DNA from 3 places in the Streptomyces sp. NPDC029674 genome. Region 2 is predicted to be linked to each of the others. Evidence: riboswitches for the same ligand, from Rfam matches in the RefSeq annotation. Region 2 holds a riboswitch; each other region holds the start of a gene.
The links. Region 2 has a riboswitch for thiamine pyrophosphate ahead of ACI2L3_RS25480 (thiamine ABC transporter substrate binding subunit). Riboswitches for the same ligand answer to the same signal wherever they lie in the genome.

Region 1: linked by a shared signal. The riboswitch ahead of thiC (phosphomethylpyrimidine synthase ThiC) and the one ahead of ACI2L3_RS25480 (thiamine ABC transporter substrate binding subunit) in region 2 are both predicted to bind thiamine pyrophosphate.
Region 3: linked by a shared signal. The riboswitch ahead of thiO (glycine oxidase ThiO) and the one ahead of ACI2L3_RS25480 (thiamine ABC transporter substrate binding subunit) in region 2 are both predicted to bind thiamine pyrophosphate.

What each region holds. Positions count from the first base shown of each region.
Region 1 covers NZ_JBJDPY010000012.1:117,952-120,144, reverse strand. Annotated here, with positions in the region: gene thiC (phosphomethylpyrimidine synthase ThiC) at 1-1,277, opposite strand, end outside; TPP riboswitch at 1,270-1,425, opposite strand; gene ACI2L3_RS27140 (YibE/F family protein) at 1,497-2,193, shown strand, end outside.
Region 2 covers NZ_JBJDPY010000011.1:61,260-63,452, reverse strand. Annotated here, with positions in the region: gene rlmN (23S rRNA (adenine(2503)-C(2))-methyltransferase RlmN) at 1-839, shown strand, start outside; TPP riboswitch at 894-1,010, shown strand; gene ACI2L3_RS25480 (thiamine ABC transporter substrate binding subunit) at 1,111-2,193, shown strand, end outside; gene ACI2L3_RS25475 (ABC transporter permease) at 2,172-2,193, shown strand, end outside.
Region 3 covers NZ_JBJDPY010000007.1:311,462-313,654, forward strand. Annotated here, with positions in the region: gene ACI2L3_RS19425 (NAD(P)/FAD-dependent oxidoreductase) at 1-873, opposite strand, end outside; TPP riboswitch at 1,076-1,189, shown strand; gene thiO (glycine oxidase ThiO) at 1,187-2,193, shown strand, end outside.

The sequences.
Region 1 (2,193 bases), on a different contig from region 2:
GGCGCCTCCTCGCAGATCTCCTGCTGAAGGTCGATGTTCTCCTTGATCTTGTGCATCGGGACGTGCCCGGGGCCCTCGATCATCGTCTGTACGTTGTGACGCTTGGCGATCGTGTTGAGTTCCCCGAGGGTCCGCAACTCGGCGAACTGCGCCTCGTCATTGGCGTCCGCGATCGAACCGGGCCGCAGGCCGTCGCCGAGCGAGTACGTCACGTCGTACGCCGCGAGGATCTCGCAGAGCTCCTCGAAGTGCTCGTAGAGGAAGCTCTCCTTGTGGTGCGCGAGGCACCAGGCGGCCATGATCGAACCGCCGCGCGAGACGATGCCGGTCTTGCGGCGTGCGGTGAGCGGAACGTACGGAAGCCGCACGCCGGCGTGCACCGTCATGTAGTCCACGCCCTGCTCGGCCTGCTCGATGACCGTGTCCTTGTAGATCTCCCAGGACAGCTCCTCGGCCTTGCCGTCGACCTTCTCCAGGGCCTGGTAGAGCGGCACGGTGCCGATCGGCACGGGGGAGTTGCGCAGGACCCACTCGCGGGTCGTGTGGATGTTGCGGCCGGTGGAGAGGTCCATGACCGTGTCGGCGCCCCACTGGGTCGCCCAGGTCATCTTGTCCACCTCCTCCTCGATGGAGGAAGTGACCGCGGAGTTGCCGATGTTGGCGTTCACCTTCACCAGGAACTTCTTGCCGATGATCATCGGCTCGATCTCCGGGTGGTTCACGTTGGCGGGGATCACCGCGCGGCCCGCGGCGACCTCTTCCCGCACGATCTCGGGATCCATGTTCTCGCGGATCCCGATGAACTCCATCTCGGGCGTGATCTCGCCGCGCCGGGCGTACGCGAGCTGCGTCACCGCCTGGCCCTGGCGGCCGCGGCGCGGCTGGCGGGGACGGCCGGGGAAGACCGCGTCGAGGTTCTTGAGCCCGCCGCGGGGCGAGGTGTGCTTGATGCCGTCGTCCTCGGGACGCGGCGGACGGCCCACGTACTCCTCGGTGTCGCCGCGGGCGATGATCCAGTTCTCCCGCAGCGGCGGCAGTCCGCGGCGGACGTCGGTCTCGGCCGACGGGTCGGTGTACGGGCCCGAAGTGTCGTACAGGGTGACGGCCTTGCCGTTGGTGAGGTGCACCTGGCGGACCGGCACGCGCAGGTCGGGGCGCGAACCCTCGACATACGCCTTGTGCCAGCCGATGGACTTCCCGGCCCCGTCAGCCGCGACTGCACTCTCAGAGTGCTCGTCGCTGCTGGAGGCAGGCGTGCGTGCGTCCGATGTGGTCATGAGACCTACTCCCTACGCCGGCATTACCCGGTAACAGGTTCGGCGGTCGACGCAGCGAATCCCGTACGTTTCGTGCACTCTTCGTGCCGTTTCGTACGGAGGTCAGCGCCCTCTCAGCCCGGTGCTCCGAGCTCCCGCGATTGCAAAGGTGGCTCCACGCTAGCGTCATGTCGGCCGCGCTGAACAGAGGGCCCCCGCCGTTCTTGCGATGATCGGTCAGTGACCACCACAGAACCGCCGCCCCCGCCGCCCCCACAGCCGCCCGCCTCCGGGCCGCCTCCGGAGGGGCATGGACATGGGTCAGGGCACGGGCCCGGAGACGGGTCCGGGCACGGAAATGGGTCCGGGCACGGACATGGGCATGGGCATTCCCACAGCCACGGTCCGGCCGCGCCCGTCTCCAAGCATCTGCGCAAGGTCATCGCCGCGGTCCTGATCCCCTTCGCCGCCGCGGTCGTCGTGGGGCTCATGGTGCTGTGGCCCGGCGGCACGCCCTCGCACGAGCGGACCGGCGTCGGTTTCGACCGACAGACCCAGTCCGCGAAGGTGACGAAGGTGCAGGAGCTGCCCTGCAAGGAGCTCAGCCCCTCCCAGCCGCCACCGACCGGCGACACCTCCACCCCCGAGGGCCAGTCCGCGCAGTCCCGCGCCACGGGAACCTGCAAGAAGGCGACGATCGAGGTGAGCAGCGGCAAGGACACGGGCCGTACCTTCACCGAGATCATCCAACCGGACTCGCCCCGCCAACTGCGCCAAGGCCAGGAGGTGGTGGTCGCCTACGAACCCAAGGCACCCGAAGGACTGCAGTACTCGGTCACCGATGTGAACCGCAAGATCCCCATGGCGCTGCTCGCCGGCATCTTCGCGCTCGCCGTCGTCGTGGTGGGACGGCTGCGCGGCGTGATGGCCCTGGTCG
Region 2 (2,193 bases):
GTGACGACGACACGACCCGCAAGACGCTGTGGCGGCTCTTCGACGGGACGCTCGTCGAGTCGGTCCTGATGCGGTACCCGGACCGGGTCACCATGTGCATCAGTTCGCAGGCCGGGTGCGGCATGAACTGCCCGTTCTGCGCCACCGGGCAGGCCGGTCTCGACCGGAACCTGTCGACGGGCGAGATCGTGCACCAGATCGTCGACGGCATGCGCGCGCTGCGGGACGGGGAGATCCCGGGTGGGCCCGCCCGGCTCTCCAACATCGTCTTCATGGGGATGGGCGAGCCGCTCGCCAACTACAACCGCGTGACCGGTGCCATCCGGCGCCTCACCGACCCGGAGCCGGACGGCCTCGGGCTCTCGCAGCGCGGGATCACCGTGTCGACGGTCGGGCTCGTCCCGGCGATCCACCGGTTCTCCGACGAGGGCTTCAAGTGCCGCCTCGCCATCTCGCTGCACGCGCCGGACGACGAGCTGCGCGACACCCTCGTCCCGGTCAACACGCGGTGGAAGGTGCGGGAGGTGCTGGACGCGGGCTGGGAGTACGCCGCGAAGTCGGGCCGTCGCCTCTCCATCGAGTACGCGCTGATCCGCGACATCAACGACCAGGCGTGGCGAGGCGACCGGCTCGGCCGGCTGCTCAAGGGCAAGCCGGTGCACGTCAATCTCATTCCGCTGAACCCGACACCGGGCTCGAAGTGGACGGCCTCGCGGCCCGAGGACGAGAAGGCGTTCGTGGAGGCCATCGCCGCCCATGGTGTGCCGGTCACGATTCGGGACACCCGGGGTCAGGAGATCGACGGGGCGTGCGGCCAGCTCGCCGCGGCCGAGAGGTAGGCGAGGCAGGCCGAGGGGTACTCTGGCGGGCGTACGCCTCGTACATACATCTGCATATTCCGACAGGGGAGCGCCACAGCGCTGAGAGTGCGGCACCTTGGACAGGTGGGCCGCAGACCCTCTGAACCTCGCCCAGGTCATTCTGGGTAGGAAGTTCGGGCATCACTCAAGCTGTAGCGCCCTGCCCGCGTGCCACCGGCCCCGTGCCGTCGGCCCGCGGGCGGGGCCGCGTCTTCTCCTGGTCACCCAGGAGGAAGTTCCAGTGAGCACCATCGGCACCACCAAGAAGGTCTCGTTCACCGCGCTCGCGGTGGGCGTCGGGCTCGTCGCGGTCTCCGCGTGCGGCGGCTCCGGCAGCGGTTCCGGCGCGTCCGACTCCAAGAGCGTGACGCTCGTCAGCCACGACTCCTTCAACGTCTCCAAGGACGTACTGAAGGACTTCGAGAAGCGGTCCGGCTACCGGGTCAAGGTCCTCAAGGACGGTGACGCGGGCGCCGCCGTGAACAAGGCGATCCTCTCCAAGGACAACCCGCAGGGCGACGTCTTCTTCGGCGTCGACAACACCCTCCTGTCGCGGGCGCTCGACCACGGGCTCTTCCAGTCGTACGAGGTCAAGGGCGCGGAGAAGATCAAGCCGGAGTTCCGGGCCGACCAGGGCAAGCACCGGGTCACGCCCGTCGACAGCGGCGACATCTGCGTGAACTACGACAAGAAGTACTTCGCCGACAAGAAGCTGGCGCCGCCGAAGTCCTTCGACGACCTGGCCAAGCCCGCGTACAAGAACCTGCTCGTCACCGAGAACGCCTCGACCTCCTCTCCCGGGCTCGGCTTCCTGCTCGGCACCGCCGCGAAGTACGGCGACGACGGCTGGGAGAGCTACTGGAAGAAGCTCAAGGCCAACGGCGTGAAGGTCGTCGACGGCTGGGAGCAGGCCTACAACGAGGAGTTCTCCGGGTCCGCCGGCGGCAAGAAGGCCAAGGGCGACCGGCCGCTCGTCGTCTCCTACGCCTCCTCGCCGCCCGTAGAGGTGCTCTACGGAGAGCCGCAGCCGAAGCAGGCGCCGACCGGCGTCGCGACCGGCACCTGCTTCCGCCAGGTCGAGTACGCGGGCCTGCTGAGCGGCGCGAAGAACGAGAAGGGCGGCAAGGCGCTCCTCGACTTCCTCGCGGGCAAGGAGTTCCAGGAGGACATGCCGCTGAACATGTTCGTGAACCCGGTGCGTGAGGGCACCAAGCTGCCGAAGCTGTTCACCGAGCACGGCGTGACGGTCGACGCGCCGCAGACCATGGACCCGAAGAAGATCGCCGACAACCGCGAGCCGTGGATCAAGTCGTGGACCTCGCTCGTACTGAAG
Region 3 (2,193 bases), on a different contig from region 2:
GCCGATGATGTTCGCCGCGACCGTGCGCGGGCCCTGCAAGGCGTTGTCCCAGTGGTGCACGAGAAGCCGCTCGCCGTACCTTCCCGAAGGGAAGGAGGAGCAGTCGCCGACCGCGTACACGTCAGGGGCCGAGGTGCGCAGACCGGCGTCGGCCACGACCTCCCGGTGGCCGCCCAGCTCGATGCCGGAGCCGGCCAGCCAGGCCGTCGCGGGCCGCGCCCCGATGCCGACGACGACGGCGCCGGCGGGCAGCCGGGTCCCGTCGGACAGGACGACCTCGCCCGGCTCGACACGCTCCACGCGCGCGTGGGTGCGCAGCACCGCTCCGGAGTCCGCGTACCAGCCCGCCATGGGCGCTGCGACCTCTTCCGGCAGCGCCCCGGCCAGCGGCCTCGACGCGGCCTCGACGACGGTGACGGAACAGCCCGCCTCGCGCGCGGCGGTCGCGAACTCCGCGCCGATCCAGCCCGCCCCGACGACCACGATGTCCCGCTGCGCGGCGAGGACCGGGCGCAGCCGCTCGGCGTCGTCCAGGGTGCGCAGCAGGTGGACGCCCGGGACGCCCTCGGTGCCGGGCAGCCGGATCGGTTCGGCGCCGGTCGCGAGGACCAGGACGTCGTACGGGAGGGGGGCCTCGGCGGTGTCCAGCTCGTGGTCGGCGGGGCGCACTCCGGTGACCTCGCGACCCAAGACCAGCTCGATGCCGAGCGCTTCGAAGTCGATGTCGAAGGCGGAGCCCTCCGCCTTGCCGAGCAGCACCGCCTTGGACAGCGGCGGCCTGTCGTACGGCTGGTGCGGCTCGGCCCCGATGAGGGTGACCGCGCCGGTGAAGCCCTGTTCGCGCAGGGCCACCGCGGTCTGCACCCCGGCCATTCCGGCTCCGACGATGACGACGTGCCGCTCGGCCTGCCGCTGTTTCCCGCTCTGCCTCTGCTGCTCGCTCACCCGATCACTCTAGGGCGGCGGCCCGGGGCGACTTCAGACGGATGCGGGGAGATCTCTGACACACCGTCACCGCCCATACCCGGACAGCTCCCCTACTGCCGCGCGGGGCGACGGGCTAGGGTGGCCGGTGCAGAGCACTCGCGGGAGCCCGGACGCACCGGGCTGAGAGGGAGGCTGGGACGGCCTCCGACCGTACGAACCTGATCCGGGTCATGCCGGCGAAGGGAGGGGCTGGACGCCCATGCATCCACGTACGCCACCAGCGCGTCCGAGTACGACACCACCATCCGCCACCTCTGACGTCCTCGTCGTCGGGGGCGGCGTCATCGGCCTGGTCACGGCCTGGCGGGCGGCCCAGCGCGGGCTCTCGGTCGCGGTCGTCGACCCGGAGCCGGGCGGCGGCGCCGCGCAGGTCGCCGCGGGCATGCTGGCCGCCGTCACCGAACTGCACTACGGCGAGCAGACCCTGCTCGGCCTCAACGTCGAATCCGCCCGCCGCTACCCCGCCTTCGCCGCCGAGCTGACCGAGGCGAGCGGGCAGGACCTCGGCTACCGCGCGTGCGGCACGCTCGCCGTCGCGCTCGACTCCGACGACCGCGCCCACCTGCGCGAACTGCACGCCCTGCAGCGCCGCTCGGGGCTCGAGTCCGAGTGGCTGAGCGGCCGCGAGTGCCGCCGCCTGGAGCCGATGCTCGCGCCGGGCGTACGCGGCGGGCTGCGGGTCGACGGCGACCACCAGGTCGACCCGCGGCGGCTCGCGGCGGCGCTCGTGGTCGCCTGCGAGCGGGCCGGTGTGACCTTCCACCGCGCGTGGGCCGAGCGCCTGTCCGTCGTACGCGACCGGGCGCGCGGCGTCGTCCTCGCGGACGGCACCGAGCTGGGCACGGACCGGACCGTGCTCGCGGGAGGCAGCCTCAGCGGGCGTCTCGGGGGCGTTCCGCAGGACGTCCTGCCGCCCGTGCGGCCCGTGAAGGGACAGGTCCTGCGGCTGACGGTGCCGAAGCCGTACGCGCCGTTCCTGAGCCGCACCGTGCGGGCCGTGGTGCGCGGCAGCCACGTCTACCTCGTGCCGCGCGAGAACGGCGAGCTCGTCGTCGGCGCGACCAGCGAGGAGCTCGGCTGGGACACCACGGTGACCGCGGGCGGCGTCTACGAACTGCTGCGGGACGCGCACGAACTCGTCCCCGGCATCACGGAGCTGCCGCTGACCGAGACCTGCGCCGGCCTGCGCCCCGGCTCGCCGGACAA